Regions from separate parts of the Paenibacillus sp. FSL R10-2778 genome, predicted to be linked through region 2. Evidence: a T-box and tRNA genes for the amino acid it is inferred to sense, from the RefSeq annotation. Region 2 holds a T-box; the other holds one or more tRNA genes.
The links. A T-box is a leader RNA that pairs with one kind of tRNA and senses whether it is charged. The one in region 2 lies ahead of trpS (tryptophan--tRNA ligase), so its partner is inferred to be a tRNA-Trp.
Positions count from the first base shown of each region.

Region 1: it encodes a tRNA-Trp, which carries the amino acid that the T-box ahead of trpS (tryptophan--tRNA ligase) is inferred to sense. The anticodon was not compared.

Region 1 covers NZ_CP151956.1:6,008,035-6,024,323, reverse strand. Annotated here, with positions in the region: gene NST40_RS26975 (glycosyl hydrolase family 18 protein) at 1-245, shown strand, start outside; gene NST40_RS26970 (DUF2614 family zinc ribbon-containing protein) at 363-728, opposite strand; gene NST40_RS26965 (nucleotidyltransferase-like protein) at 856-1,734, shown strand; rRNA gene NST40_RS26960 (16S ribosomal RNA) at 2,159-3,716, shown strand; rRNA gene NST40_RS26955 (23S ribosomal RNA) at 3,979-6,904, shown strand; tRNA gene NST40_RS26950 (tRNA-Asn) at 6,965-7,040, shown strand; tRNA gene NST40_RS26945 (tRNA-Ser) at 7,044-7,136, shown strand; tRNA gene NST40_RS26940 (tRNA-Glu) at 7,155-7,229, shown strand; tRNA gene NST40_RS26935 (tRNA-Val) at 7,285-7,360, shown strand; tRNA gene NST40_RS26930 (tRNA-Met) at 7,378-7,454, shown strand; tRNA gene NST40_RS26925 (tRNA-Asp) at 7,480-7,557, shown strand; tRNA gene NST40_RS26920 (tRNA-Phe) at 7,568-7,643, shown strand; tRNA gene NST40_RS26915 (tRNA-Thr) at 7,672-7,747, shown strand; tRNA gene NST40_RS26910 (tRNA-Tyr) at 7,753-7,838, shown strand; tRNA gene NST40_RS26905 (tRNA-Trp) at 7,845-7,918, shown strand; tRNA gene NST40_RS26900 (tRNA-His) at 7,942-8,017, shown strand; tRNA gene NST40_RS26895 (tRNA-His) at 8,061-8,136, shown strand; tRNA gene NST40_RS26890 (tRNA-Gln) at 8,156-8,230, shown strand; tRNA gene NST40_RS26885 (tRNA-Gly) at 8,237-8,311, shown strand; tRNA gene NST40_RS26880 (tRNA-Cys) at 8,321-8,394, shown strand; tRNA gene NST40_RS26875 (tRNA-Leu) at 8,409-8,487, shown strand; gene NST40_RS26870 (AraC family transcriptional regulator) at 8,624-9,379, opposite strand; gene NST40_RS26865 (BMP family ABC transporter substrate-binding protein) at 9,707-10,846, shown strand; gene NST40_RS26860 (ABC transporter ATP-binding protein) at 10,964-12,526, shown strand; gene NST40_RS26855 (ABC transporter permease) at 12,519-13,565, shown strand; gene NST40_RS26850 (ABC transporter permease) at 13,562-14,500, shown strand; gene NST40_RS26845 (nucleoside hydrolase) at 14,541-15,497, shown strand; gene NST40_RS26840 (ADP-ribosylglycohydrolase family protein) at 15,501-16,289, shown strand, end outside.
Region 2 covers NZ_CP151956.1:2,919,343-2,935,631, forward strand. Annotated here, with positions in the region: gene NST40_RS12820 (VanZ family protein) at 1-841, opposite strand, end outside; gene NST40_RS12825 (hypothetical protein) at 994-1,341, shown strand; gene NST40_RS12830 (hypothetical protein) at 1,445-1,903, shown strand; gene NST40_RS12835 (aminopeptidase) at 2,008-3,240, shown strand; gene trpS (tryptophan--tRNA ligase) at 3,341-4,303, opposite strand; T-box leader at 4,406-4,688, opposite strand; gene NST40_RS12845 (hypothetical protein) at 4,886-5,311, shown strand; gene NST40_RS12850 (winged helix-turn-helix transcriptional regulator) at 5,462-5,845, opposite strand; gene NST40_RS12855 (sigma-70 family RNA polymerase sigma factor) at 6,071-6,607, shown strand; gene NST40_RS12860 (DUF4179 domain-containing protein) at 6,600-7,721, shown strand; gene NST40_RS12865 (pectate lyase) at 8,987-11,155, opposite strand; gene NST40_RS12870 (ABC-F family ATP-binding cassette domain-containing protein) at 11,323-12,894, shown strand; gene NST40_RS12875 (sensor histidine kinase) at 12,897-14,702, opposite strand; gene NST40_RS12880 (response regulator) at 14,708-16,289, opposite strand, start outside.

The sequences.
Region 1 (16,289 bases), 3.1 Mb from region 2:
TGAATGCCGTTGAAAAAATTATTAAAGAGAAGAAGCTGACCCCAACCTTTGATAAGGCAGCAGGGCAGAATTACGTTGAGTATAAGGAGGATGGCGCTCTTAAAAAAATATGGATCGAAGACAAAGTTTCTTTAAAAGCTAGAGTTGAGCTTGCTAAGTCTTTAGGGCTTGGTGGCATCGGTTCATGGAATCGCAGCTTTAGTAATCCGTCTGCGTGGGAGGCATTACAAGGGATTCATAAGTAATTATTATTTCATTCATAATAAACAAAGGGGCTCCCAATATAGGGGCCCCTTTGTTGTATTAAGCAAATGTTTGATTGCATTATAAATCGCTAGTAATAAGCTTCTGTAAGATGTGTTTTATTGATTAAGCTGCTGACTCTTAAGTTGTTCCGCAGTAATATTGGCCTCAGCTGGATCCATAGTAAGGATGGTATGGCAGAACATACAGCGGTCTGTTTTGCCCAGCATTTTGGTCAGCTTGTGACATTCAGGGCATTCCAGTTGGACTGCGCTAGTTGACAGCATCCCAGCCCAGAAATAGATTGCAAGACTTGCCATCATTGAGATTAAACCGATTACAAGACCGATTCCAGCGAATACTTTTCCAGTTGAGCCCCAAAACACGATGCCCGCCGTACCCAAAACCATAAGTCCCATTCCGAGCATTGTGAGCAGTAATCCCCATGTGCGAAAAGCGTTGATCTTAGCCGTTTTAAACTTCATGAGTGTTTGCTCCTAACTAAATATAGTTGGGTTGTCCAGAAGGAACTGTCTTTCATATGTAGAATAATAATTATAACTGAATTATAACTGACTGGACGCAAAATCGCCAAATTTAATGGAGGGAAGCATGGAATTGTCCAATGTAACTTTGTTGAGTGGAGAAACGTTTGATGAGAATGTTTTAGGAGCGGTCGTTTTGCGGCAGAATGGGGATATTCCGTTTCAAAGCGCACTTCTTCAAGATTTTGATATGGTAGTGTTAGTATTGCATGAAGAACAGGATAGAGAGCATATTGTTCGCCATACCATTGCCGGTGACCAACGGACCCAGTCAGTCCATATCGGCCTTTTTGCTTTGGAGCAGGCTGTTATGGCAGGGGATAATAACGAACTTCTTATCAGTTTGATGAGGGGGGAAGTGATCTGGGACCCCAAGGGAATACTCGAGGAAATGCGCCGCGAGATATTACAATTTGAAGGACCGATTAAGGAACGGGTCGCATTTATGGAGTTTGCTCGCTTTTTGCATATGTATGTGAAATCCAAGCGCTATATAGAGGCTGGCTTTATTATGGATGCTTACAACTGTGTATTGATAGCCTTATATCATTGGGCAAGAATAGAAGTGAGTGAAGTGGGTGCTTTCCCCGAGCCAGCTATTTGGGAGCAGGTTAAAAGCATGAATACCTCCGTTCATAAACTTTATGAGGAGTTAACGGTCAGTACTGAGACCTTAGAGCAACGTGTGGAGCTTGTGCTTCTTGCATGTGAATTTGGGATTATGTCCAAAATGACGGACTGTTGTCTATTGCTCTTTAATATTTTGAATAGCCGTAAGGAAGCATGGAGCATTAAAGAATTACTGCAGCATTCAGGTCTGAGTCAATTAGAGTCTGAACTACCCCTTGTTTTACGAAAGCTGGTTTCTCGTTCGCTAATCCGAGAGATTACATCTTGGGCTGATGTTCACGAGGGAGAAGGGCATGCGATCCGCTATACATTATAGAGATGAATTAGATACAGCAGAAGATGATTAATTATAGAGAGATGAGCAAGGATAGGGAGAGGCTGAGCACTCTCTTTTTGTTTGTTTACTAATATGAAACGCTCATATTTATTCGGAAAAATTAATGGTTGACTCTTTCCTTGTTCATGTGTTAAATTATAACTCGTCCCTCTGACACAGAGATGTGCTTTCGAAAACATTCGAAAGACAACCAAAAAAAGAAATTAAAAAAAAGGTTGACTAAAACGAGGACGCTGTGATATATTATAAAGGTCGCTGCTGAACAACACATCGACGAAATAAACAGCTTGATCTTTGAAAACTGAACAACGAGTGAGTGGGAAATCACGTAAGTGAAATCCAAATTAGAGAATTAATTTTCTCGTCAGATGTTTCAAAATGAGCATATCGCTCTTTTCAATACTAATTGGAGAGTTTGATCCTGGCTCAGGACGAACGCTGGCGGCGTGCCTAATACATGCAAGTCGAGCGGAGTTATTTTGAAAGCTTGCTTTCAAAATAACTTAGCGGCGGACGGGTGAGTAACACGTAGGCAACCTGCCCTTCAGACTGGGATAACTACCGGAAACGGTAGCTAATACCGGATAATTTCTTTTTTCTCCTGAGAGAAGAATGAAAGACGGAGCAATCTGTCACTGAGGGATGGGCCTGCGGCGCATTAGCTAGTTGGTGGGGTAACGGCCCACCAAGGCGACGATGCGTAGCCGACCTGAGAGGGTGAACGGCCACACTGGGACTGAGACACGGCCCAGACTCCTACGGGAGGCAGCAGTAGGGAATCTTCCGCAATGGGCGAAAGCCTGACGGAGCAACGCCGCGTGAGTGATGAAGGTTTTCGGATCGTAAAGCTCTGTTGCCAGGGAAGAACGTCCGGTAGAGTAACTGCTACCGGAGTGACGGTACCTGAGAAGAAAGCCCCGGCTAACTACGTGCCAGCAGCCGCGGTAATACGTAGGGGGCAAGCGTTGTCCGGAATTATTGGGCGTAAAGCGCGCGCAGGCGGCTATTTAAGTCTGGTGTTTAAACCTTGGGCTCAACCTGAGGTCGCACTGGAAACTGGGTGGCTTGAGTACAGAAGAGGAAAGTGGAATTCCACGTGTAGCGGTGAAATGCGTAGATATGTGGAGGAACACCAGTGGCGAAGGCGACTTTCTGGGCTGTAACTGACGCTGAGGCGCGAAAGCGTGGGGAGCAAACAGGATTAGATACCCTGGTAGTCCACGCCGTAAACGATGAGTGCTAGGTGTTAGGGGTTTCGATACCCTTGGTGCCGAAGTTAACACAGTAAGCACTCCGCCTGGGGAGTACGGTCGCAAGACTGAAACTCAAAGGAATTGACGGGGACCCGCACAAGCAGTGGAGTATGTGGTTTAATTCGAAGCAACGCGAAGAACCTTACCAGGTCTTGACATCCCTCTGAATCTGCTAGAGATAGCAGCGGCCTTCGGGACAGAGGAGACAGGTGGTGCATGGTTGTCGTCAGCTCGTGTCGTGAGATGTTGGGTTAAGTCCCGCAACGAGCGCAACCCTTAACTTTAGTTGCCAGCAGGTAATGCTGGGCACTCTAGAGTGACTGCCGGTGACAAACCGGAGGAAGGTGGGGATGACGTCAAATCATCATGCCCCTTATGACCTGGGCTACACACGTACTACAATGGCCGGTACAACGGGAAGCGAAGCCGCGAGGTGGAGCCAATCCCATCAAAGCCGGTCTCAGTTCGGATTGCAGGCTGCAACTCGCCTGCATGAAGTCGGAATTGCTAGTAATCGCGGATCAGCATGCCGCGGTGAATACGTTCCCGGGTCTTGTACACACCGCCCGTCACACCACGAGAGTTTACAACACCCGAAGTCGGTGGGGTAACCCGCAAGGGAGCCAGCCGCCGAAGGTGGGGTAGATGATTGGGGTGAAGTCGTAACAAGGTAGCCGTATCGGAAGGTGCGGCTGGATCACCTCCTTTCTATGGAGAATCGTTCTCTGCAATGAGAACATTCAAATCGGAAGCTAAGCTTCCAAAACTCAGGTTTAGGCCTGTTACTCACTCGTTGCTCAGTTTTGAGAGTTTAAGCTCTCAAGTAAGACTTGATCCTTGAAAACTGGATACCGAAACGAATTTGCGTTTTAGAACATCTTTTAGCAACTTGTGCAAACAAGTAAATGTTATTAGTGAGATGATTCCAAAGAGAATGTCATCGTATGATATTTTCCTGCGGAAAAATCAAGGTTAAGCTAATAAGAGCACACGGAGGATGCCTAGGCGCCAGGAGCCGACGAAGGACGTGGCGAACAACGAAACTGCCTCGGGGAGCTGTAAGCAAGCTTTGATCCGGGGGTGTCCGAATGGGGAAACCCAGCTGTGGTAATTCGCAGTTACTCATACCTGAATACATAGGGTGTGTAGAGGCAGACCAGGGGAACTGAAACATCTAAGTACCCTGAGGAAGAGAAAACAATAGTGATTCCGTCAGTAGCGGCGAGCGAACGCGGAACAGCCTAAACCTAAGAGCTTGCTCTTAGGGGTTGTGGGACGTCTCACATGGAGTTACAAAGGAATATGGTAGGTGAAGAGGTCTGGAAAGGCCCGCGATAGAGGTAAAAGCCCTGTAACCTAAACTGTATTCTCTCCGAGACGGATCCCGAGTAGTGCGGGGCACGTGAAACCCCGTATGAATCCAGCAGGACCATCTGCTAAGGCTAAATACTACCTGGCGACCGATAGTGAAACAGTACCGTGAGGGAAAGGTGAAAAGCACCCCGGAAGGGGAGTGAAATAGAACCTGAAACCGTGTGCTTACAAAAAGTCAGAGCCCTATTAATGGGTGATGGCGTGCCTTTTGTAGAATGAACCGGCGAGTTACGTTTAACATGCAAGGTTAAGCCGAGAAGGTGGAGCCGCAGCGAAAGCGAGTCTGAATAGGGCGAATTAGTATGTGGACGTAGACCCGAAACCGTGTGATCTACCCCTGTCCAGGGTGAAGGTGCGGTAACACGCACTGGAGGCCCGAACCCACGTACGTTGAAAAGTGCGGGGATGAGGTGGGGGTAGCGGAGAAATTCCAATCGAACTCGGAGATAGCTGGTTCTCCCCGAAATAGCTTTAGGGCTAGCCTCGGTATAAGAGTAGTGGAGGTAGAGCACTGATTGGGTGCGGGGTCCGCAAGGATTACCAAGCTCAGTCAAACTCCGAATGCCATATACTTATTGCCGGGAGTCAGACAGTGAGTGCTAAGATCCATTGTCAAAAGGGAAACAGCCCAGACCATCAGCTAAGGTCCCCAAGTGTGTGTTAAGTGGGAAAGGATGTGGAGTTGCACAGACAACCAGGATGTTGGCTTAGAAGCAGCCACCATTGAAAGAGTGCGTAATAGCTCACTGGTCGAGTGACTCTGCGCCGAAAATGTAACGGGGCTAAACACACCACCGAAGCTATGGCTAGATGCTTTGCATCTGGGGTAGGGGAGCGTTGTGTAGGGGTTGAAGGTGTACTGAAAAGAGCGCTGGACACTACACAAGTGAGAATGCCGGTATGAGTAACGAAAAGATCAGTGAGAATCTGATCCGCCGAAAGCCCAAGGTTTCCTGAGGAAGGCTCGTCCGCTCAGGGTAAGTCGGGACCTAAGGCGAGGCCGAAAGGCGTAGTCGAAGGACAACAGTTTGAAATTACTGTACCACCGTAATCCGCTATGAGCGATGGGGTGACGCAGGAGGGTAGTGACGCGGACTGATGGATGTCCGTCTAAGCAGTGAGGCTGATGTGTAGGCAAATCCGCACATCGATAAGGCTGGGCTGTGATGGGGAGCGAAAATTATAGTAGCGAAGGTCATGATCTCACACTGCCAAGAAAAGCCTCTAGCCAGGAGAAGGTGCCCGTACCGCAAACCGACACAGGTAGGCGAGAAGAGAATTCTAAGGCGCGCGGAAGAACTCTCGTTAAGGAACTCGGCAAAATGACCCCGTAACTTCGGGAGAAGGGGTGCCCCGGTAGTGTGAATAGCACGAGGGGGCCGCAGTGAAAAGGCCCAAGCGACTGTTTAGCAAAAACACAGGTCTGTGCGAAGCCGCAAGGCGAAGTATACGGGCTGACGCCTGCCCGGTGCTGGAAGGTTAAGGGGAGTGGTTAGGGGTAACCCGAAGCTATGAACCGAAGCCCCAGTAAACGGCGGCCGTAACTATAACGGTCCTAAGGTAGCGAAATTCCTTGTCAGGTAAATTCTGACCCGCACGAATGGCGTAACGACTTGGGCGCTGTCTCAACGAGAGATCCGGTGAAATTTTAATACCTGTGAAGATGCAGGTTACCCGCGACAAGACGGAAAGACCCCATGGAGCTTTACTGCAGCTTGATATTGAATTTGGGTACGATCTGTACAGGATAGGTGGGAGCCGTAGAAATCGGAGCGCAAGCTTCGGTGGAGGCGCCGTTGGGATACCACCCTGATCGTATCTAGGTTCTAACCTAGTACCCTTACCGGGTACGGGGACCGTGTCAGGCGGGCAGTTTGACTGGGGCGGTCGCCTCCTAAAGAGTAACGGAGGCGTTCCAAGGTTCCCTCAGAATGGTTGGAAATCATTCGCAGAGTGCAAAGGCATAAGGGAGCTTGACTGCGAGACCTACAAGTCGAGCAGGGACGAAAGTCGGACTTAGTGATCCGGTGGTACCGCATGGAAGGGCCATCGCTCAACGGATAAAAGCTACCCTGGGGATAACAGGCTTATCTCCCCCAAGAGTCCACATCGACGGGGAGGTTTGGCACCTCGATGTCGGCTCATCGCATCCTGGGGCTGAAGTAGGTCCCAAGGGTTGGGCTGTTCGCCCATTAAAGCGGTACGCGAGCTGGGTTCAGAACGTCGTGAGACAGTTCGGTCCCTATCTGTCGTGGGCGCAGGAAATTTGAGAGGAGCTGTCCTTAGTACGAGAGGACCGGGATGGACGTACCGCTGGTGCACCAGTTGTTCCGCCAGGAGCATGGCTGGGTAGCTACGTACGGACGGGATAAGCGCTGAAAGCATCTAAGCGTGAAGCCCCCCTCAAGATGAGATTTCCCAATTAGTAAGACCCCTTGAAGACGACGAGGTAGATAGGTTGGAGGTGGAAGTGCAGCAATGCATGGAGCTGACCAATACTAATCGGTCGAGGGCTTATCCTATACGTAGAATGCAGATTCGTTTCGGATTCAGTTTTCAGGCATCAAGCCTGGAATGAATATTCCCTGATAGCTCAGTTGGTAGAGCACTCGACTGTTAATCGAGTTGTCACAGGTTCGAGTCCTGTTCGGGGAGCCATATGGAGAGGTGTCCGAGTTTGGCCGAAGGAGCACGATTGGAAATCGTGTAGGCGCCACAAGCGTCTCGAGGGTTCGAATCCCTCTCTCTCCGCCACAAATTTTTAATTAGTATGGCCCGTTGGTCAAGGGGTTAAGACACCTCCCTTTCACGGAGGTAACATGGGTTCGAATCCCATACGGGTCACCAAATTTTCACTTGATTTATCCTAGTGGACTTTGGTACAATAACAATTGTTGTTTATGGAGGCTTAGCTCAGCTGGGAGAGCATCTGCCTTACAAGCAGAGGGTCGGGGGTTCGATCCCCTCAGCCTCCACCATAACACTTTCTTACTGACGCGGGGTGGAGCAGCCCGGTAGCTCGTCGGGCTCATAACCCGAAGGCCGCAGGTTCAAATCCTGCCCCCGCAACCAATTAACTTAAGCAATTATATCTTTTGGAACCGTGGTGTAGTTGGCCTAACATGCCTGCCTGTCACGCAGGAGATCGCGGGTTCGAATCCCGTCGGTTCCGCCATTTTCATCATGGCTCGGTAGCTCAGTCGGTAGAGCAGAGGACTGAAAATCCTCGTGTCGGCGGTTCGATTCCGTCCCGAGCCACCATTTATTATCACAAAAGAATGAGTGCCATGCCGGTGTAGCTCAATTGGTAGAGCAACTGACTTGTAATCAGTAGGTTGGGGGTTCAAGTCCTCTCGCCGGCACCATCCTTGGAGGATTAGCGAAGTGGCCAAACGCATCAGACTGTAAATCTGCTCACGTGAGTGTTCGGTGGTTCGAATCCATCATCCTCCACCAGTTTTTAGGGGCATAGTTTAAAGGTAGAACAACGGTCTCCAAAACCGTTGGTGTGGGTTCAATTCCTGCTGCCCCTGCCAAGTTCTTTCTAAAGTTTAATATGGCGGCCGTGGCGAAGGGGTTAACGCACCGGATTGTGGTTCCGGCATTCGTGGGTTCGAGACCCATCGGCCGCCCCATTTACTTTAAAATGAATAATGGCAACAATATCAACTTAATATGGCGACTGTGGCGAAGGGGTTAACGCACCGGATTGTGGTTCCGGCATTCGTGGGTTCGAGACCCATCAGTCGCCCCATTTTACTTTAAAATGTTATTGGGGATTAGCCAAGCGGTAAGGCAACGGACTTTGACTCCGTCACTCATAGGTTCGAATCCTATATCCCCAGCCATTTTATGCGGACGTGGCTCAGCGGTAGAGCATCGCCTTGCCAAGGCGAGGGTCGCGGGTTCGATTCCCGTCGTCCGCTCCAAGTTTTCATGGCGCCATAGCCAAGTGGTAAGGCAAAGCTCTGCAAAAGCTTTATCCCCAGTTCAAATCTGGGTGGCGCCTCCATTTAGTTCATATGTGCCGGCGTGGCGGAATGGCAGACGCGCTCGACTCAAAATCGAGTGGGAAACCGTGGAGGTTCGAGTCCTCTCGCCGGTATCTTAAAAAGGTTTGTAAGAATGCTTTTATAAGCAATCTTACAAACCTTTTTTCTTTATGTCCTTGGGTTTACAGCAGTAAGCCGTTGAATAGAGAGTTTCTCTATTTCAACGGCTTTTTTTAATCTGATTAGTGATTAACCTGATTGATTATTAATGCGGAATGCTCGCGGGGTATGACCTATTTCTCGTTTGAACATATTGCAGAATTGGGCATCGTTCACAAAACCTGCAGCAGCAGATACTTCAGAGATTTGCATCTGAGTATGACGTAATAGAGACTTTGCATAATCCAGGCGTTTTAACAGCAAATACCGCAGGGGTGAAGACCCGAAACGTTCTTTAAATAGATGGCGAAAACGATCGTAACTATATCCGGACATTTCTGATAGTGTTTCGACGGACAATTTATGGCGATAATGCTCATTCATATAATTAAGGACATATTGTACTCGATCTTCTGTTGGGGATTGATATCCAGAGGCACTAAGAAACCTCATAAGATGGACGGTAATCTCGCTCATTTGTAGGTTTAGAAGCTCAGAGAATCCGTCTTGCTTGCGTGTAAACTCTGCTTTCATTCGCAGCAGGATTTGAAGAACGGTCTGATCTTTATCATCTTCATATACGCCGAGCAGATTACTCATATTAGGGTGTTCCGAGTGGAAGCCTACAAATAATACATTTGCATCCTCACGGTGGTGCTCGTCATGTTTATGATTGGGTGGCACAAGCGCGAAAGAAGAGGAGCGAAAATGGTAACTTCGTGGGCCAACATTGGTTGTCCCTACCCCCTGTAAATAATAGACTAGTTCGTAGCATTCATGCTGGTGTGGAGGGATATAAGTATTTAGCTCATGTGTGGCACTTACAATATATAGAACACGATCCATGATGATCCTCCAATACTTATGTTTTAGCCGAATCGTACAAAACAATGACCGAAATCATATAATTATTTTTAATAATATTTGTTATGATCGTATCAATAAATCCGAAAGTTCGCAACCTGACTGGCCATCTCGTTCGGAAATAAAGCGGATTATTAATAATAATGGTATTTTTATTGCTATTTTTGAGCCTAAACGTTAAATTTATTACTTTTAATAATACTTTATTTGGAAAAAAGAGAATTTCCATTTGAACCGTGAATTATACAATGGGTGAAGATGGGATTCTGCGGATTACTAACCAACTAAAATTAGGGGTGGAATAGAGTAATGAATAAAAAAGTTCTTTCTTTGTTGTTATTAATGGTGATGGTTCTGGTCACAGCATGTGGGAATAACACGTCCAATAACGGTTCTTCTGCGAATACTGGATCAAACGCTGCTGAGGGTGGAGAAACAGGTGCAGGGGATAAACTCAAGGTTGTATTGCTGATTCCGGGGACACTTGGGGATAAATCATTTTTTGATTCCGCTAATAACGGCTTGCAAAAGGTTAAGGATGAACTTGGTGCAGTAACAAAGGTTGTTGAAATGGGCGTTGATAAAACGAAATGGGAGCCTACATTTAACGATATCGCTTCCGAGGATTGGGATGTAATTATTTCTGGCGGTTCTGAAATTACAGAGATGTTTAATGCAACGGCAGAATTGTATCCAGACAAAAAATTCATTAATTATGATACCGACATCGATGAAGCACCAGATAACATGTACAACATGTCTTATGCGACAAATGAAGTATCTTTCTTGGCAGGTGCCGTAGCAGCATTAGCTACACAATCGGATATGCCGAATGCTACCCCTGAGAATGTGATTGGGTTTGTCGGCGGTATGGATATTCCGGGGATTAATGCTTTCTTGGTCGGTTACATTCAAGGTGCTCAGTACGTTGATCCTGATGTAAAAGTGGCTGTGTCGTACGCTGGTGATTTTGTTAACCCGGCAAAAGGTAAGGAGCTGTCTCTAATTCAATATAATTCCGGTGTGGATGTTATTTTTAACGTGGCTGGGGGTACAGGTCTTGGGATCTTTGACGCAGCTAAAGAGAAGAAAAAATATGCAATTGGTGTAGACTCCGATCAGGCAATGTTGATTAACGATACGGATAGTGAAAAAGCAAATCTAATCGTTACTTCATCTATTAAAAAGATTGATACGGCTATTCTAGGTGCAGTGAAGAGATTGCAAGAGGGTACGCTAGAAATGGGCAAACGTGATGTATTGAGCTTTGTAGATGATGGTGTAGGTATTGCTGAGAATGATATTTATAAAAATGTATTCCCGGCTGATCTTCAGGCCAAGGTTGAAGAAGTGAAGCAAAAGCTGATCAATAAAGAAATTAAAGTGGATAATGCGATGGGGATGGAAACCGCAGAGGTAGAAGCTATTCGTAACGCAGTTAAGCCTTAAGCTTTAAATCTTAAGATCAGCTCTATAGAGATAAACCTACAGTTGGAGATTCTTCTAGTCAGGGGAATTCCAGCTGTATATTTTTGCAGACCTCCAAGTTGAAAGGCGTTGAGACCTATGTACACAGCTCTGCTGGAAATGCGGGGAATTACCAAGGTATATCCCAATGGCGTCGTTGCAAATAAAGACGTGCATTTTTCTTTACGTGAGGGAGAAATACATGCGATTGCAGGTGAGAACGGTGCAGGTAAATCGACTTTAATGAAGATTATGTTCGGCATGGAAGAGCCAAGTGAAGGCGAGATCTATATCAAGGGTGAAAAAGTAAAGCTGCAATCCGCTCAGGACGCCATTGATAGAGGCATCGGCATGGTCCACCAGCATTTCATGTTGGTACCTTCTTTTACGGTGGCAGAGAATATGGTGCTGGGTATGGAGCCGCGCAGAGGAGTTGGCATTAATTATGCCGAGGCTGTGCGCATGACGGAAGAGACCGCAAGGAAATACAATCTGGCCGTGGATCCAAAGGCAAAAGTAGAGGATCTTACAGTTGGGATGAAGCAAAAGGTTGAGATTCTTAAGGCGCTGCTGCGTGGTGCTAAAATTCTGGTGCTTGATGAGCCAACTGCGGTGTTGACTCCACAGGAAACAGAGGAATTGTTCCGCGAGCTTAAGCAATTAAGGGAACAGGGCCATACGATAGTTTTTATTTCGCACAAATTAAAGGAAGTCAAAGCGATTTGCGACAGAATTACGATTATGCGCAGCGGCCGTAGTGAAGGTGTTTTTCAAACACAGGATGTGACAGAACAGGAAATCTCGCGGTTAATGGTCGGCAGAGATGTCGTGCTGAAATATGACAAAGAGATTCTGGCTGTTAGTGAGCCAGTACTAACGGTGCAGGGACTCGGTGTGAATGATGCAGATGGCAAAGCATTATTGTCGGATATCAATTTTGCGGTACGTGGTGGGCAGATCGTTGGGATTGCTGGTGTAGAAGGCAACGGGCAGACACAGCTCATTGAAGCTCTTACAGGTAGCTTGAGAGGTGTCTCAAGTCAGGGTTCTGTACTAGTGAAGGGAAAGGATATCCGTGAATCGGATATTTTGGATATTCGTAAGCTAGGCGTTTCCTATATACCGGAGGATCGGATGCGGCAAGGGATCGCTAGTGAAGCAAGCATAGCTGATAATCTGCTATCTACTCAGTATCGTACAAAAGCAATGAATAAAGGTCTTTTTTTGAATGGCTCACGAATTGCCAAGCTAGCAGTATCCCTTGTAGAGGAATTTAAAGTCCGCTGTTCAGGACCTTCTCAGCCCATAGGAATGTTGTCAGGTGGTAACATGCAGAAGGTAGTCGTAGCTAGAGAGTGTTCGACTGAACCGCAGCTGCTTATTGCAGAACAGCCGACACGGGGTGTGGATATAGGCGCAGCCCAGTTCATACATCAAAAGTTGTTGGAATTACGTTCAGACGATTGCGCGATTTTGCTAGTGTCGGCAGATTTGAATGAGATCTTGGAGATCAGCGATAGTCTGTTAGTAATGTACGAGGGTAAGATTGTTGCCTTTTTTGAGGAGCCATCTAAGGTTAGTGAGGAAGAATTAGGTCTTTATATGCTGGGGATTCATCGACAGGACGAGGAGCACATCGGGAGGGCCGTAAATCATGTTTAAAGTTAAATATTTTGAGTACATTCGGACATCGGCGGTAATCGTTATTGCACTCGCTATTGCCTTTCTGATCATCTCCTTGGTCAGTAATCAGCCTGTGAAGACGATTGGTATATTCCTATTAGAGCCGTTATCCAGTAAAGGTCATATTGGTAATGTGATTGAGATGGCGATTCCGCTCATGTTCACTGGGTTGGCAGTATCCTTGTTGTTTCGAGCCAATATGTTCAACCTGGGAGCTGAAGGGATTTTCTATTTCTCCGGTGTTGTAACTTCCGTATTGGCTATTCATTTAACGTTGGACGGCTGGCTGCATCCGATGGTAGCTATTGCTGCAGGTTCAATTGTAGGAGCATTGCTCTCGGCAATACCTGGTATTCTGAAGGCAAAATGGAATGCTAATGAGTTGGTTACATCCTTAATGTTCAATAATATTTTGTTCGGAGTAGGGCTATACCTACTGAACTATCATCTGCGTGATGCTAAAGCTTTTGCCAATGTATCCTACAAATTCGAGAAAACGGCACTGCTGAGTAAAATGGTCTCGGGCACCCGTATTCATACCGGTCTTATTATCGTTATCGTGCTTATTATTGCAGCTCATCTATTCCTATACAAAACGAAATGGGGATATGAGCTGCGCATGACAGGCATCAACCGGGACTTTGCCCGTTATTCCGGTATGAAGACAGCCAAGGTTATTATTCTCGTCCACTTGATTGCAGGTTTTATCGCAGGTATGGGGGGCTCCGTAGAAGTGCTGGGGATGTATAACCGTTTCCAATGGACGTCACTGCCTGGTTATGGTTTGGATGGTGCCCTTGTAGCGATGTTAGCCAAAAATAATCCGCTGTCCGTAATCGGCTCTGCATTATTCCTAGCGTACATTCGAATTGGGGCTGACATGATGGCGCGTCTGTCTGATGTACCTTCAGAGATGATCTCAATCATACAGGCAATTATCATTCTTCTGATTTCGGCTGAGCAATTTCTGAAATTCTGGAAAAATCGGATGCTCTTGAAGGAGGCGAAGGAAGCGTGAATAGTTTGTTTGATGTGATTTTTACAACTGACTTTGCGTTCTCTGTCCTTCGCGTGACGACTCCGATTCTGTTTGCCGCGCTCGGCGCACTCATCTCCAACCGTGCAGGGATCATTAACATTGGGATGGAGGGCATCATGCTTGTTGCCGCTTTAGCGGGTGTCATCATAAGCAGCTATACACATAGCGCATGGGTAGGTCTGCTTGGGGCGGTGCTGTCTGGAACATTGATCGCTGGAATATTAGCTTTTTTCACCCTGAAATTCAAAACACATATCATTCTCGGGGGTGTGGCCATTAATATGTTCGCTTCGGGAGGCACTGTGTTTATCCTCTATCTGCTTAGTGGCGACAAGGGTTCTTCCACTTCGCTGGCGAGTAAAGTTCTGCCTAGTGTCCAGATTCCTTTGTTGAAGGATATCCCGGTGCTTGGACCTATTTTATCGGGGCATCACATTCTGACGTATGTTTCTATATTGGCTGTGTTTGTTGTCTACTATCTATTAAACCGTACACCGCTTGGACTGCGCATTCGTTCAGTGGGTGAAAATCCACATGCGGCTCAATCCGTGGGTGTAAGTGTTGTAAAAATACAGTATATGGCTTTGCTGCTTAGCGGATTTTTTGCCGGTTTAGGCGGTGCTTATATGTCGATGGGGTATTTGTCACTGTTTACCCGCGATATGATCGCTGGCCGGGGCTGGATTGCCATTGCCGCTGAGTCGATGGGAAGAAGTACGACCGTAGGCACGGCGCTGACCTCTTTATTATTTGGTACTGCAGATGCATTGTCGAATGCGCTACAGGTGTTGAAGATTCCTGCGGAGCTAATCGCCACTCTTCCTTATGTAGCCACAGTAATTGGACTTGTGATCTACGCAGTATCTGAGACACGAAAAAAGAATGAAAAACTTAAAAGCCCGCTAGTTAAATAGCGATTGAAATGATTGATACACAGACAAGGAGTGAGTAACTATGCCAACACCTATTATTATTGACTGCGATCCAGGGCATGATGACGCAATAGCGATACTGCTTGCCATAGCAAATTCGGAGAAGTTAGATCTGCGCGGGATTACAACGGTTGGTGGAAACCAAATTTTAGATAAAATCACGGAAAACGCCCTGAAGGTGATCAGCTTCGTGAATGCTGACATTCCTGTAGCTAAAGGGGCTGCTGGCCCACTGTTCGGCAAGCTTGTTACAGGTGAGGAAGCGCATGGAGAATCGGGCATGGATGGGCCGCTTTTGCCTCCAAGTAAATTCCGCCCTGTAGAGCAGGGTGCTGTGGAGTTTATGCTGAATATCATCCGTTCTTCAGAGGAGAAGATTACGCTCGTGCCGATGGCTCCTTTAACAAATATCGCACTGCTAATCACGGCTTATCCAGAGATTAAAGACAGAATTGAAAAAATCTCACTGATGGGGGGAGGTATCTCTTATGGGAATGTCACCTCTACTGCGGAGTTTAATATCTATGTAGATCCTGAAGCAGCCCGTATTGTGTTTGAGTCGGGGATTCCGATCACAATGAGTGGTCTGGATGTGACCGATAAGGCTGCTATTTTTGAAGATGAGATCCTAGCATTGAAAGAGCGGGGACCAGTGTCTACAATGGTCGGAGAATTGCTGGATTTCTATTCGATTTACGGTAAAAAAATGGGCTATGTCGGCAGTGCGCTGCATGATCCATGTGCTGTTGCCTGGCTGCTGCATCCGGAACTATTTGAATCTGAGCATCTATATGTAACGGTGGAGACAGAAGGCAAGCTGACGCGGGGAATGACAGTTGCAGACAGACGGAAGAAGACGGATCGTCCAGCGAATGTGCAAGTATTGGTGGGTGTTGACCGGGAAGCATTTATGAAGCTGATCTTTGATTCACTGGAAAAGCTTGATCAAGAGCTGCTGCTAGCGGCTGAAGGGAAGTAGCCTATGGCAGGATGGGAGAGACTTCAAGAGACCGTGCAGTTTGAAATTGCTCAGCGTGGAGAAGAAGGTTGCCTGATTGAGGGTTTTGCGGAAAAGCTAGCGGCTGCTGGTGACGATGAGCTCAAGCTGATGCAGGTATACAATGAGCTAATGGAGCTTACGATCAGTGAGGATTTTCCGTATCAAGAGCCATCCTCTCTGGAGGAGATTCGTCATCTACGTCCAGAAGGCCCACGTAAGCTTGAGGCGGACTGGAGCGAAGCGGAATGGAGAGATAAGTTCTATGGAGCCTGGCTCGGTAGAAGTGTCGGCTGCGCACTCGGGAAACCGCTGGAGTATTGGGACTATCTCTATGGGAAAGATGGCCGTCCGGGCTGGGAGAATATTGAGCTATGGTTTCAGGGTGCGGACGCCTGGCCAATTACTGGCTATACGCCTGGGCATTCACGGGCAGAGGCTGAATATGGTCTTGGCTTAAGTGAATGGACACATGCGAGTACCCGCGAGACGATCAAGTATATGGAAAGCGATGACGATATTCGCTACACTGTCCTGGGTCTTATGCTGCTGGAGCAGAAGGGTCTGAACTGGGATTCTTGGGATATCGGAAAGCTGTGGCATACACATTTAACATATAGTCAGGTGTGCACGGCGGAGACACAGTCATATATGAATTTTGCGCAGGAGACCTCTCATCTGCATGGCGAGAAACCTGCGGATTGGCTGGTGCGGCAGGAAAGAGTGCGGATGCACTTAAATCCTTACCGCGAGTGGATTGGTGCCGCTATACGC
Region 2 (16,289 bases):
CAAGATTCCCGCTGCTCTTCACCCGAATCCGCACCATCCATTTCCCTAAGGTCCGTCCGCCCGTGAGAGCCGGAACAAGCATGAAGTAAATACCAGTTACAATCCAGAAGGCAGCTTTTATATCGAATCCGAAGAGTACCCCAAACCCGATGCTCCACACCATACTATCGATTAGAAAAGCTATTCCTCTGCGGGTATAGGAGACTCTTTTGGCAGCGCGGTCAATGTTTGTATCCAGTTGTTCTATACGTGGCAATAGCCCGGAGATCCAAATGGAAATTCGAAATCCAAAAATCCCTCCGATTGTGTTGGTAATGAGATCATCGACATCAAAAAGACGGTAAGGATGATCGAAGAAACCATAAATTCCTGTAATCTGCGTGATCTCAAAGGACAAGGAAAAGGCAAAGGATAGTAGAATGCACACGACCCAGCGTGTACGAAAATAATAGCCCAAAAACATTCCAAACGGTACGGTCAATGCAACGTTAAAAATGACCTGTAAAAATGCAGGCTCACGCAGTAATGACCAGTAGGTCGAGATTTGTTCAGGGATGATTGACGATCCATCCACAATATCCTGAATAAACTGAAGGGGAATGAATTGGACGATACTCCCAGAAGGTGCAGCATTGTGCCGGGAGGATGGAAAAGGAAGCAAGACAAGAAAATAAGCGTTCATCAGATAGAGCAGCAGCAGATATAGGATTAAAGCTCTAAGCTTATGTATATAGCCATGTCTGCGGTATTGTACGATAAGAAAAGGTAGTGTGAAGACCAGCGCTGCTATTGGAAACATCATGAACGCATACGAAATTGGAAAAAAGTACGAATGAAACATAAGTCACCTGCCGTGGAATTGTTTTTATAAGAAAATTGACTCTACTTGGAAATAAGCTATCCCCGGCTCATTATAAGTTTTTATGATAGGGAACTCAACTAATTTATCGAACGTTTCCGGCATACATATGTCTATGAAGGAGCGTGAAGTGGATGGAGAAAAAGGTTCAGCAGTATTATCGGCTCAAGCAAAAACAAAAGGATATTGAAAAAGAATTGGCCGAGCTTCGTCAGGATATTTTAAATTATTGTAGTCAGCAGGAAACTAACGAGACTGAAATTGGCAGCTATAAAGTGAAGCTGGTCGTGCAAAACCGCAAAGAATATGATGATGCAAAGTTATATGAGACCTTATCAGACCCCGAAGTGTGGCGTTTGCTCTCCAAATCAGATCCGGCAAAGGTGGCAAGCTTGACCAAGTTGAATGTAATTTCAGAGGATAAAATCATGCATACTTATGCTTTGAAGACAGTGACACTGTTACAGGTGGATAAAAAATAGGGATTGAAGTGAGCGGTTCCTCGCGGGAGCCGCTTTATTTGGCTCATAACTGTCCAAATTAAGGAAATATGTTACAGTATTAGGGTGGAAGGGAGGTTGAATAGTGAAAAAAATAATCATCGCAGGCGTCATGGGCTTAACGATTTTACTTTTTTTCTTCTTTATTTTGCGGCATAATAATCAATCACTTGAGGTAAAACCGGATGTTATGTTCCCAACAGCGGAATACAGGGTGACTGATAGTAGTGCTCCAGGATTACCTATGCTTATAACTGCTGAAGGGGCGGATGTTATTAAGATACAGGCTACATCCGGCAATTTATTGTTATGGACTCCCCCTGACTACAAGGTGCATAACAAAGGTCTTGAGCTGAAAATCAAATCTGGAGATCAAATTTATTGGAGTCCAATGGATGGGGGGAATAAGCAAATAGATGAACCTCAGGATACCAAGATCACAGTGATTGCTTACCATAATGATAAGCAGATCGGAACGTCCAATGTAGAGATTCATAAGAATGATCTAGGTGTCTATACAGGTGAAATACCTGAAGTGAAGTAGCTGAGAATCTAAATCGAATCGCAACTATCCTCGTTTTGCGTTAAAATAAGAAGTGAAGCTGACCGAGTCCTTATAGCAACCCTAGAGATGGAGGAAGAGAATTCATGAAAGATTTTGAAGTAATGCTGGAGAAATATGCGAACCTAGTTGTAAAAGTAGGAGTAAATGTACAGCCTGGACAAGTCCTTATGGTACATGCACCGATAGAAACCGCAGAACTTACTCGCTTGATTGTAGCGAAAGCCTATGAAGCGGGAGCTAAATATGTAATTGTTGACTGGGACGATGAAGCAACTACACGGATCCGTTATGAAAAAGCCCCAGAGGATTCTTTCGATTACTATCCACAGTGGCAGGCTGAGATGATGGAGAAATTCGCGGAAGAGAATGGTGCCATCTTACATATTAAAGTACCTGATCCTGAACTGTTTAATGGCATTGATTCTTCTAAGGTATCTAGAGCAGTCAAAGCAGCGGCTGTTGCTCGCAAGAACTACTCCAAATATACTCGGAACAGCAAAATCAGCTGGTCTCTGGTCAAAGCGCCAACACGTGCTTGGGCGAACAAGGTTTTTGCCGATCTTCCTGAAGAAGAGCGGGTAGAGGCGATGTGGGAAGCTGTATTCCAGATGAACCGTGTGGGCAGCAATGATCCGGTAGCTGCTTGGAGAGAGCATATTGGTCAGTTGAAAGAAAGTCAGGACAGAATGAACGCTAAACGTTATAAAAGCTTGCATTACCGTGCTCCGGGAACGGATCTGCATGTAGAGCTTCCGGAAGGCCATTTATGGCGCGGGGGTGGCGGTGAGAATGATAAAGGCGTATATTTTGTAGCTAATATGCCAACGGAAGAGATTTATTCCATGCCCCATCGTACTGGCGTTAATGGCACAGTTAGAAGCACGCTCCCTCTTAATTTGAATGGACGGTTAGTTGAAGGACTTTCATTCACTTTTGAAAAAGGGAAAGTCGTAGCTTATGAAGCTGAATCCGGACGCGAACATTTAACCTCACTGCTGGCAACGGATGAAGGTGCATCTTATCTAGGAGAAGTAGCCTTAGTGCAGCATGATTCTCCAATCTCTCGCTTGAACCGTATTTTTTACAATACAGGGATTGATGAGAATGCCTCCTGCCATTTCGCGCTAGGAAGTGCTTATCCTGTAAATATTGAAGGCGGCACAAAGCTTACGAACGAAGAGCTTGTGGCTAGAGGAGCTAATGTCAGCTTAACTCATGTCGATTTTATGATCGGTTCAGCAGAGCTGGATATTGACGGAGAGCTGGCGGACGGCACGATTGAACCCGTATTCCGTAAGGGAAATTGGGTGTTGTAAGGAGAAGAAAAAAGCCGGATCTCTTCCAATGAGATTCCGGCTTTTTTTGAGTGCCTATATTGGTCATTTTTAGATTGAAAAATAGTTAAGACTCATAGCCTCACGTACTTCGGCCATTGTTTCTTGAGCAATGCTGCGGGCATGCTGTGTTCCAGAGATTAAGATTTCCTGCACAAGCTTGCTTAGTAGCATAATAGGAACGACGCTCTCGCATCGGTTCTATAAGCTGATCTAGAGCTGTCGAAATCAACTGTTTGCAAGCAGAACAACCCATGGTACCCCGCTCACAGCCTTCACGAATTTCGGTTACCCCCGCTGAGCGAAAAGCACCATGATAAGCAAAAATAGGACAGATATCTGGATGTCCAGGATCATTTTTATGCACACGCGCTGGATCGGTTGTGGCTTTTCGTATCTTAAAGATAATCTCTTCCTTAGTGGAGTCCAGCTCGATGGCATTGCCAAGGCTTTTACTCATTTTAGCGTTGCCATCCGTACCCACAAGCCTCGGCGTCTCACTGATCAGCGCTTTGGGTTCCACCAGTATCGGGCTGTACAGCTCGTTGAATCTGCGGACGATTTTGCGGGTTAATTCCAGATGAGGGAGTTGGTCTTCCCCTACAGGAATGATCGTTGCTTTACAAAATGTTATGTCAGCAGTCTGACTAACTGGATAACCAAGAAAACCGTAATACAATTCATCTAAGCTCGAATTTTTCGATTCGGCTTTAATCGTGGGATTATGCCGTGAAGAATTCACAGTAACAAACATAGAGAACAAGAGGGTCAGCTCTGCGATTTCAGGGATCATCGATTGAATAAATATAGTTGTTTTCTCCGGATTTATACCCGCAGATAAATAGTCCAGTGTGATCTCATGCAGATGTTGACCCAGCAGCTGTGGACGATCAAAATGGGTCGTTAGGGCTTGAATATCCGCTAAAAACACAAAAGTTTCATATTGCTCCTGAAGGGCTACTCGGGTCTGCAAGCTGCCGGCGTAATGGCCAAGGTGAAGCTTTCCAGTCACTCGATCTCCAGTTAAGACACGTTCGTTCATCATATAAATTCCTCCTGTTATTTAGCATTTGGTTACACTCGAGTCGCCACCACCAGCCATCATCCATGGCCATCACCTCCTTTAAATGACAAAAAAACCTCATCCAATAAGGACGAAGTTGTCGTGGTACCACCTTAAATGATCGTGTCACCTTACGATTCTTGGCTTTCGATCTTCTCTTACCTGTACGGAGAGGTTGAATTTATTCTCGATACAGGTCCCTTGATAACGGCGGGAACCCCGGTTTTCCCTACTGCATCCATTAAGATAGTTCGGAAAAACAACTATAAAGGCCATTCGAGCATACGCTGGTCACCGGTTCGCACCTACCACCGGCTCTCTGAAGACCATGTTCGTCTGTCTACTTACCCTTTGTCATCGTTGTTCATGATATGTGAATTATTGTAATTCTGAACAGGGGTGTTGTCAATGAGTAGAAATCGTATGGTGATTGACGAGGTATCTAGGTTTATATGATCTAGCAAAGTATACCTTAAATGTATATAATCATCAGGAATTAAGTCCAATCTATCATTGCGGATTCACAATATACTACTCTATAACCTTGAAATGGAGTGATGATAAATGGCGACAATAATAAGTTATGGGTCACAGGCAAAAATCCCTTTAGATCCGTTTACTACTGCTATAACGGTTGCAGGGATTCCTGGAGCTGGAGCGGGTCTAGCCACAGCACAAGTAAATATTAGTCCGGCTAATCCGGCTTCTTTCTCCAGTAGAGTCGAGTTAAATGGTAGTTTTAGTCTTACTGCACTTGCTAATAGCCAATTTCTTGTTATCATCCGACGAGCTGGAGTCGATATTTATAGATCCTTTTATCGTTTTACTACAATTACTGATATTCAATTAAGTGCTCAGTGGGTCGATGGTGCTTATATTGGAGTCCACAACTATGAATTGGTAATTCAGAATGATAGCAACTTGCCTATCAATCTATTTGGACCCATATCATTCACAGCAACTGCTATTGGAGGAGAGGGCGTAATTTAAGTTATGTCTCTGTGCGCCATTTAAGGGACGGGTGAATCAATGCTTTGGACAGTTGAATCGATCTGATTCAGCTGTCCTTTTTTCGTGGGTGTATAATTGAAGTACAACTCTCACAGCATAAATCTCCAACCATTTCCTTCATATAGCGGTTTATTTATTTAAGATGTTATCCTCTAAAACAGCGTATTTATCGCCGTATTGTTTAATGATATGTTGTTCTCCCCAATTACATAATGCAGTCAAAATATCGCTTAAACTATCCCCATATTCACTAAGCTCGTATTCTACTTTTGGTGGAACCTGATTATAAACAATTCGGTTGATGATTCCATCTGCCTCAAGCTCGCGTAGCTGCTGGGTTAACATTTTTTGAGTAATGCCGGGCATCAACTGTTTTAACTCGGAGGTGCGTTTTTTGCCATGAGTTAAATGACATAGAATTACGCATTTCCATTTCCCTCCGATGACCTCTAGTGTGGCTTCAACAGAAATATTGTATTTTTTCTTGACAGTTGTTGTAGATGTTGTTGTCATGATAACCTCCAAGGTATGGGTACTTTTTAGTACCTATGGCACTTTTGAGTGCGTACTATTGATTATGTCCAATATAACTCATCATAACATTTTTCGTTCAATTTTTATAGAATGCTATAATTTAGAGAGCTTTGGGCGAAAAAAAGTTAAGTGAAATAAAAACCGTTTCTATACCTCCCCCGTCTTAATCTATGAAAGGTTGAAGAGAGGAGGCTAAGGAAGGATATGACGATGACTAATGCAGAAATGAAAAAAGTAACGATTATTGATACTCGGAGCGAGACAGATTTTTACGATTCGATATTGGTACATAGAGAACAACTATACAGTATTGCTTATAGTTACTTGCGGAACCGAAACGATGCGCTGGAAGCGATGCAGGAAATGACTTGCCGGGCCTGGATTAAAAGAAAAACTTTAAAGGACCCCAAAGCATTCAAATCATGGATTATTCGCATTCTAATTTATGTCTGCATAGATGAACAAAGACGAAGAAAACGTTCCATGCCGCTGGTAGATGAAAGAATAGGAGAACAGGTCACACACATTGGCCATCATCGGATGGAAATGCTGTGGGCACTCGAGCAGGTTAAGCCCAAGTATCGCCATGTGCTGCTGCTAAAATACTACAATGATATGACCTTGACTGAGATCGCTAACATTATGAATAAACCCGAGGGGACGGTTAAGACTTGGCAGCATAAGGGGCTCAAGCAGTTGCGAACCATCATAAAGAATCGGGGTGAATGGAACAATGAGTAGTCAAGAGGAGCTTGCCATGTTAAGCGATGCCGGACGTATCCCACAAGAACAAAAAATAGAGAATGCAGCCGCTCAGATCTATGCGATCCAAGCAGGTTTGGAATTAGGCAAGAAACGTGGCAGAAGGTTAATATTCACAAAAAGTGCGATGTCTGTGCTGGCGGCTGCAGTGATGATAGCGGGCTTGCTGTTCTTCAATCCAACCCAGCTGTTGCCACAGCAAGGGACTTCGAGTGTTGAAACGTTTGATTGGGGCGTATTGGAGCCTTTTAAAACATTGGCTGCAGCTGATATTGATGCTCTTACACTAGAGTCTGCAATACGGAATGATTATGTACAAATCGTTAATAAGAGTGCTGAATCAAATGGATATAAAATTACTCTAAATGCTGTACTTGCTGATGAAAATAAAATCATGCTGCTGTATACAGGGACAACAAGTGATGGTCAGGAAGTGTACAGTGTAAATAGTGTGAAGCTGACAGATGCTGAAACTGGACGAGACGTAATGGAGGAGAATGGGAATAGAGGCGGAATGGGAGCACACGCAGAGGGAACCATATATACTTGGCTCGGCAAAACTGTATTTTCACTGGACCGAAATAAACCAAGGCCAACAGACGTAGTAGCGGATTTTCAGATTGCCTCTGTAGACCCGGGAATGTTAAGTAAACCGAAAACAGGAACGGTTTTATCCGACATGCGGTATTCTGATCGTTTAAAAGTGAACTTCTCTATTGATCCTAAGTTTTGGGAGCTGAAGACGGAGACATTAGTTGTTGACCACCCTTTCATAATTGATGGACAGGAAGTAAAACTAGCCGAAGTCGAGCTTTCTCCGTTAAGCATAGCCCTCAAATTTACGATAAATGAGGAATTGAAAACGGATTGGATCGTCCGAAATGAACTGTTTCAAAAGCTCCCCTATGAATTAACAGCGCAGGTTGGGAAGCACGACATTAAAATTAATCCGAATTCTGGTAGTGGATCTGATGATGGATTTATAAGTTACTTCAGCAGTAATGTGTTGGATCACCCGAAGTCACTGCGACTGAAACTTAATGCGGGGGCAGATCGAGAGAAAGAAGAGTATATTGATATTCTGAAAAAATGAGCGGTAAGCGATTTTAGTGAATATGTGTTGGGAGTTGTAATATAGAAAAAGGCCGCTGGTTGCGGCCTTTTTGTTATTGTTGGGACATTATACTAACTTTTCGAGTTACCTTTTAACACCAAACACGCCACTTGTTAAATGAGAACAAACTCCTGATGCTCCTATCGGGACTGTATGTGCTTAATGCTCCTCAGGGGGGCTATAGGCGCTTAATGTTCCTCAGGCACCTCATGTTTCTCACGCTTCTCACGCTTCACAGGCTTCTCATGTTTCTCAAGCGCTTAGCACTCCTAACGGACTGTATTGCAGCTATTTTGGCTTTTTTGACCATTTTGCTGAGTTTTCGGACTGTATAGCTCTTATTGGTCTAAATCCACACCAAAATTGAGCATATTGGGTTGAATAGCTGCATCTGAGTCCGATAGCACTGCGAAATGCCCGGATTCTTCGAAATAAGGGCTCCTGAGTCCGAACCATCTGGCCTCGTAAATATTGCACTGTAAACTGTAAAATCGTCGTCTGACCTCGCTAATACTGCACTGTAAACGGTAAAATCACCGCCTAAGCGTCTGAGCAATTTCGAAGGTACAAAAGTGGCGCTAATCTGGCGTAATATGGCGCTAGTAGCACTAATATGTCGCTAATTTGGAGCAAAGGTGGCGCTAATGTGGCAACTAAGTTAATAACGCTCCTCACGTTTCTCATGTTCCTCATGTTCCTCACGCTCTTAGCACTCCTAACGGACTGTATTGCAGCTATTTTGGCTTTTTGGACCATTTTGCTGAGTTTTCGGACTGTATAGCTCTTATTGGTCTAAATCCACACCCAAAATGAGCATATTGGGATGAATAGCTGCATCTGAGTCCGATAGCACTGCGAAATGCCCGGATTCTTCGAAATAAGGGCTGCTGAGTCCGAACCATCTGGCCTCGTAAATACTGCACTATAAACTGTAAAATCGTCGTCTGGCCTCGTAAATACTGCACTATAAACTGTAAAATCGTCGTCTGGCCTCGTAAATACTGCACTGTAAATTAAAATCGTCGTCTGACCTCGTAAATATTACACTCTAAACTGTAAAATCACTGTCTGAGCGTCTGAGCAATTTCGGCGGTACAAAAGTGGTGCTAATGTGGCGTTAATATGGCGCTAGTAGCACTAATATGTCGCTAATTTGGTGCAAAGGTGGCGCTAGTGTGACAACTAAGTTAGTAACTTTTCTCGTTGTTGTAATGGGATATGTGTTCAGTAATTAGTTAGTCGAGTTAGTTGCTATAATTTGTTTTCAACCATTCCTCGTTTGACCAGGACAATTTGCCTGCCCCTGAGCCGTCAACAGCGGTAAGTCTGGATTTTAGACTAGCTGGGTCATCTGAAGTGTAGCTGTAAGGTAGTGTTGTGAATCCGTTCCATGCAAATGCTTTAACGGCAGCGGGTGCAGGGGAGAGAGGGCTGTTCTTTGCTGTACTGTCTCCTCTGAATGTTGCTCCATCAAGTGAATAGATCGTATCTAAAGCTGCGATTGCACCCGTATATTTGCTATTATTTGCATCCGCTTGATTGTTGCGAAGAGGATAGACTACATCAATGATTACAGAACTTTCAAGTAATACAGCTCCTCCTTCTGTCGAGATGGCTCCGTTACTTGTAACCCCGAAATGATACCCCTTGCTTGAGATCGCTTTTTCCATAGCGGAGGTTAGACGTTTTTTAGCCAATCTGGTATCTTCGTTGTCCATTACAATGTTATAGGCATGCGCATTACCACTACGAAGGCGGGGCATGCGGTCTTGTATATCTTTATAGTAGTTGTGATGGAGCGTCACCGAAAGAAGCGCATTATCAGCTGCAAATTCTGTTGCGCCTATTAAATGGCCCTTTTTTTGACTAGCGGCAATCGCAATAATGTCGTCTTTACTTAGGCCAACTGAGCTGCTTCTTAAATAAGCGTACATGGGATAGGCAGCCTTGTCGGCTTCCATTGCATTAATTTGCTGAGTGACCCAGCTGTTTGCGTTTCTATCATCCCCTAAGAAGGATGACCATGAAATGGTGACGCCGTTGCTGCCTTTTTTAACATCGACAACTCCGTCATAAGATTTATTGAAGGTGCAGTGGTCGATCCATACGTTGTTGCTGTTTTCAATGGTGATGTAGTCCCAGTCGTTTTTATCGTAATTTCCTTTGGTTGCTTCATCCCATTCCCACAGCTCATCAAATTCAAGGTTGCGGATGATGACGTTAGAGCTTCTTTTAAAGGTAAAAGCGGCATGTTTAATGGTTGCACCCTTAGCAGAGAAAATGGTCAAACCGTCGAAGTTGTCTATAGTCACTTTGCTGACACCAGTCTCTATTAATACGGGATGTGTTAAAGCATTGTTATGAGCGCTAAATGGGGAGATCTTTGCTGCATCAGAAATTTCAATCCATCCCAGATCCAAGTCGTTCATAATTTCAATAACCTTTATTTTGGATCCTTTTCTCAGTGCAGTGGCAAGATCTTCTGCGGTATATACCTTTTTATAGAGTGGACTGGTTTCTTGGATATTTCCACCACCTGTTGTTCCTATGGCAAACCCAGCCAAATCATATTCACTAACCTGAACCGGTGTAGGTGTTGGTGAAGCAGTCGGTATCGGCGTAGCAGTAGGTGTCGGTGAAGCAGTAGGCGTTGGTGAAGAAGTCGGTATCGGTGTAACAGTCGGAGTCGGTGAAGCAGTCGGTGTCGGTGTAACCGTCGGTGTCGGCGTAGCAGTTGGCGTTGGTGAAGCAGTCGGAGTCGGTATTGCAGTAGGTGTTGGTGTCGGTGTAGTGCCAATGGTGTCAGAAACGGTCACATTGTCGAACATCGTAATTGTCTTAAAGGTAACGAGCCCTGCTGCACCTTTTTTTAATTTGGAATCGGAAGCTGAGAGCTCCAGCGTATCATTTACATACATGTTGATGGTATTTCCGCTCATTTCGAGTTTTACATTATACCAAACTCCTGTATGCAGAGCGTAAGGTTTGCTGGTCAAAGTTGTAGTAGATCCAGAAACCTTCTTTCTAATTTCCAGCATGCCATCATTATTATTATTATACAAAGAAGCTGCATAAAAATTATTTCCATCTATGTATCTGCCCGCAACATAAGTTCTGTTTGAGCCATTAAAATCAACTGCTTTTACATCCGCTTCCACAGTGTAATCGCTCCAGGCTGGATCACCTGCAGAAGTACGTCCTTCTTTTGTGGCAGACTGGTAATATACGCTGTTACCTTCGTCCTCAACAATAGTCCAATTCCCACTAGTGGATGTCCATAGATTATCGCCCTCTTCAAAGCGGTCTTGGAAGAAGGTAGAAGCACTTGCCGGATACACAATAAAAAGAGAAAAGAGCAGGGTAATGCACATAATAACACTAGCATTTTTCTTGAATGATTTTAGCAAACTCATTGTAATCCTCCTTATGTATTTATAAATTTATATTAATATAAATACATATATCGGAAATAAATATAAGTAATAATATGATTATAAAGTCCTTTTTTTAATTAGTGCTATAATAGCTTTTTGGGTATTCAACGATGAATTCTGATCTATACGAACTAGGAGTGATAGACTTGAGCGTAATCCGAATGGAGAACGTAACTAAGAAATATGAGAATACATTGATCTTTCGAGATATTTATTTTCGTGTGAGCAAGGGTGAACGTATTGGCTTAATCGGACGAAATGGAGCAGGTAAATCTACTGTTTTTAAGCTAATCATGGGAAAAGAGGAGCCAACGGCAGGAAAAGTAGAGTTAGATCCCAATGTGAAGATCAGCTACTTCTCTCAATTTTCGGAGCTTTCCGGGTCTTTGTCTGTACAACAAGAGTTAGAACTTTGCTTCGAAGAGGTAGCACGCATTGAACAGGAGCTTAACCAAATAGGAGAACAGCTTGGGCAGGTGTCGGATGATGTCCAGATGAATGCACTTTTAGAGCGCCAAGCTGAGCTTTTTGAACAAATGGAGCATTTGGATGGCTGGAATGTATCTGTGGAAATCAATACGGTGCTGACTAAATTAGGATTCGATGAGAGATCGCGGCATCAACCTGTAGAGGAGTTATCCGGAGGCTGGAGGAACCGCGCGGCACTGGCTAAAGTCTTAATTGAAGCGCCCGATGTTGTATTGCTCGATGAGCCTACTAATTTTTTGGATATGGAAGGGATCGTATGGTTGGAGCAGTGGCTGCACCGTTTCAATGGGGCGATGCTTCTGGTTTCTCATGATCGGCAATTTATTGACAGAGTGGTCACGCGGACGATAGAAATCGAGAACTATCATTTTCAGGAATATGAAGGCAATTATACGGATTACGTTCGTAAAAAGAAGATGCGTAAAAAAGTGCTCGATCGGCAATTTGAGTGGGAAGAAGAACTTCTCATTATGGAGTCCGAGGCCATTGAAAACCGTGGTAGTAAGAAGTCTTCTAAGGACCGTCTATCCCGTAAGCTAACGGATATGAAAAAACGAGTGGAACCTCATCCAGTTAACGTATTAATCACTGATATTTATAGTAATTTACGTTTTCCTGACAAGCTGGGGGAAGTGAGGCGGATTGGACAAATTTATGATGGCCGCTCCATTTTCCAGAACATTAGCTTCGATATTCAAAAGGAAGACCGGATAGCTATCGTGGGTCCGAACGGCAGCGGAAAATCGACACTAATCAAAGTACTGACTGGACAAGAAGCACCGGAATCGGGGGAAGTGACTTGGGAACGCGGGGTCGGTTATGCGCACTTTAATCAGATGTGGGATGAGCTGGATCATAAAGATACCGTCAGCCATGCCGTAAATGTTTATGGACTGGGACTGGACGCACCGCGGAAAAAGGTGAATAAATTTCTAGCGATGCTGCAATTCTCGGAAATGGATCTGAGTAAAACGATTGGCAGCCTTTCAGGCGGACAGCAGGCCAGAGTGGCTTTAGCGAAATGCCTTCTCTCCGGAGCTGCTGTCATTATTTTAGATGAGCCCACTAACCATTTGGATTTAACCAGTATTCAGGTGATGGAGCAGGCGTTGATTCATTTTCCTGGCGCTGTAGTAACAGTTAGTCATGATCGGTTTTTTATTGATAAAATAGCGACGAAAATGCTTACCTTTGATCCTGAATTAGGCATTACTGAGCAAAATGTCTAGGATTACGCGGGAAGTCGGATGATCACTGTCGTTCCTTCACCTACGTGACTGGAAATTTCAATTCCATATTTTTCGCCAAAATGAAATTGAATGCGATCATGAACATTTTTAATGCCAATATGTTCTTCATCTAAGGTATCTGAGGGTTGAGAGAGACGGAAACGCAGCTGCTTAAGTTTCTCTTCCTCGATGCCAATGCCGTTATCTTTAACGATAATCAGCATATCCTCCCCCGATATCACCGAGGATACCTCAAGCAGACCTGGTTCACTGCGGCTTTCTAGGCCGTGTACGATAGCATTCTCTACGATGGGCTGCAAGGAGAAGTGCATGACCTTAACGATTTCGCATTGCGGATCTAGCTGCTCCATGTACTGTAATTTATCCCCAAAACGCAACTGCTGAATCTTCACATATAGCCGGACATGCTCAAGTTCTTCGCGCAGGGTAACGGTGATTTTCCCAGTCTGGATATGAATCCGAAACAATCTGCCCACGATCCCCACCATCTCGCCAATCTCTCTTTGTCCATTGATGATGGCTTTCATTTGAATAGATTCAAGGACATTTGCCAGGAAATGCGGATTGATTTGGCTTTTGAGCGCACCATACTGGGCTACTTTTTGTTGAGCCTTGGCCATCGAAGATCGCTCAATATAGTTTTGCAAATCTTTAACCATCTTACGAATTCCATTATATAGAACCCCAAATTCATCTTGACGATTACTGTACAAATCCACATCGAAATTCCCCATCCCCACCAGCTTCACCTTCCGGCTTAACAGAATAATAGGTTTGGTTACGCGTTCCGAGAGGATATACATAAATAAGAGTGCAGTGACAAGCGATAAGAGCGCCAAGGTTAAAATGATTTTGCCAAGAAAAGAAGCCTGCTTAGTCATCTCTTTTTCATCAATATATTGAATGACCTTCCAGTTGGAGTAAGGAGAAGTAACAAAATTAATGTACGAATCCTTGTCATCAAAAGTACCATATAAGCTCCCGGCGTCATTGTTCATAAAAGTGTTAAGCGCCTGTTTGTCGATAGGGACTGGCTCTAAAGGACTCGTCTCCAATGAATCTGAGCTGTAAACGTTGCCCCCCTTATCGTCTAAAATAATAAATTTCCGCTTGCTATTCTCGGACAGCTTTAAGATTTCCCGTAATGAATCCAGCCGGATATCGATTAACATGACACCTAAGGGCTGCTTGCTTCCTTTTTTATTAATGACTCTGGCGATGGAGATGACGGATTGTTTGGAATTGGTGCGATAGAAGGGGAGATGACTTCCAAACAGGATTACGCCCCCCTTTTTTTGCTGCGTCTGTAAATACCAATCCTCTTGGGTGTAGTCCTTCACATCATAATCCGCACGATTGAAATTGGCGGAGTAGAATACACGTGACCCCGCGAAAATCTGCACACTGTCGACATTTTTAATCGTCATTTCAATCCCGCTGATGAACTGTTCAATCGTGTTTCCATACTGAATACTTAGATCATTCCCGATATTATCTTTGTTGATAGTCCAATGCTCGAGAGCGGTTTGTAATTGACTATCTACTTGGGCATTAAGGGTCCCTTTTTCAATACTTTGCAGATACTGGTCGATGTTGAAAGAAAGATTATTAAGGATGAGATTAGAGCTGCTTTGATATTCATTTTTGACGGCTTGATTTGAAAAAATATAGATAATCGCGGATATAATCAGCAAAGGAATGGTAATGGTCAGGATCATCAGCACAAAAATCTGCCGATTAACATGCCGCATCCGATAGCGTTTTTTTGGCTGGTTTATTTGCATCATTTTGCTTACCACCCCGATTGTTTTCTATAGTCTGATGGGGTCATGTTGGTGAAGTGCCGGAACGTTTTAACGAAATGCTTATAGCTCTTGTAACCACACATTGTGCAGACATCGGTCACTAGAATTTCCGGTTTTTTTAAGCATTCCTGCGCGTATTCCATACGGATTTCGGTTACAAATCGCATATAGTTCTTATCGAGTTTTCTTTTGAACAGACGGCTTAAATAAGAAGGGTTATAGAAGAAGCGATCCGCTACCATTTGTAGAGTAATATCTTGATCAATATTAGCTCTAATGAAGGATTTAATATGTTCAAAGATAATCACATCCTGCTGATGGTTATCCGTCAGACCTTCGGTATATATGTTCCCCAGATGAACCATCCAATTCCCCAGCCACTCGAACATGACCTCAAGGGAGTGAAAATCCTCAACAAAAGTAAGGTTTAATAGTTTATCGCTGTACACACCATCCCTATGAATGTGGTTTTTATTAGCGAAGCGGATAATGACACTTATGATTTCTTGTACATATGCAAGCCATAGATCAGGTGAAGGGCCATCTGCTTTATGCAAAATATCTTGTGCCAATCGTTGCATTAATTGTAGAATCTCTTGTTTATTGGCATTTTCGATGCAGGAGATTATTCGTTTCTTATCGTTGTCATCTAGTTGAATAAGCATTGGTTTAGTAGCTGTGGCGCCTGCCTTTATAGAAGAGATATGGAATATATTCCGTTCATTCTGATAGAAGCGTTGATATAACAGCTTTTCAGACTCGTGAAGTAATGAAGTGATTTGAGACAGTTCGTTCGTCACTGTACCTATGGCAAGATAAAGGGCAAGATGATGTTCTAACGTAAGCTTGTTCAAATACTGATCGAGTTCAGGAAGTACTTGGGTCTCAAAAGGGACAATGCTCGTTGCAGTCTGTGATCCCATGACTATTAGCCCGTATAGTTTGGATTTAGCAGCATAGGTAAAAATAGATCGTGGCAGACTTGCCGGGAGATAGGCCTCCGTTGCAAGATGTATGAACTTAGTCGCCTGTTCTCGCATCCACCTTGTGGATGGTGAAGGTGTTTCTCTGATAGGGAAACCTGCCAAAACAAAAGGGAGATACAGATAATGTTTACTTTTAAAATTACATAATTCAGCGATCAAATTAGTGTCAATTGCAGGTTGTTCTTCTTCGAGTAGTAGCTTTATAAGTTGTGAGCCTTCCAGAGTAGAACGTTTCCTTTGTTCTTGTTGTTTAAGTTGCAGCTTGTTCATGCATTCTTGAATCACGGTTAGGCTTTCTTCATATTCCAGAGGTTTGAGCAAAAAAGCATGCACACTCCCAAGTTTGATGGCTCGTTGAGCGTATTCGAAATCATTAAATCCTGTCAAAATAATAAACAAAGTATCAGGAAGGAATTGGCGAAGCTCTTCTATCATCTGAAGACCATCCATTTCGGGCATGCGAATATCAGTGATCACTAAATCTGGCTGCTCACGTAGTGCGGTAGCGACGCCTTCTTTTCCATTCTCCGCTTCAACAATACTCTGAACACCAAGCTCCTGCCACGAAAAGTAATGTTTTAAT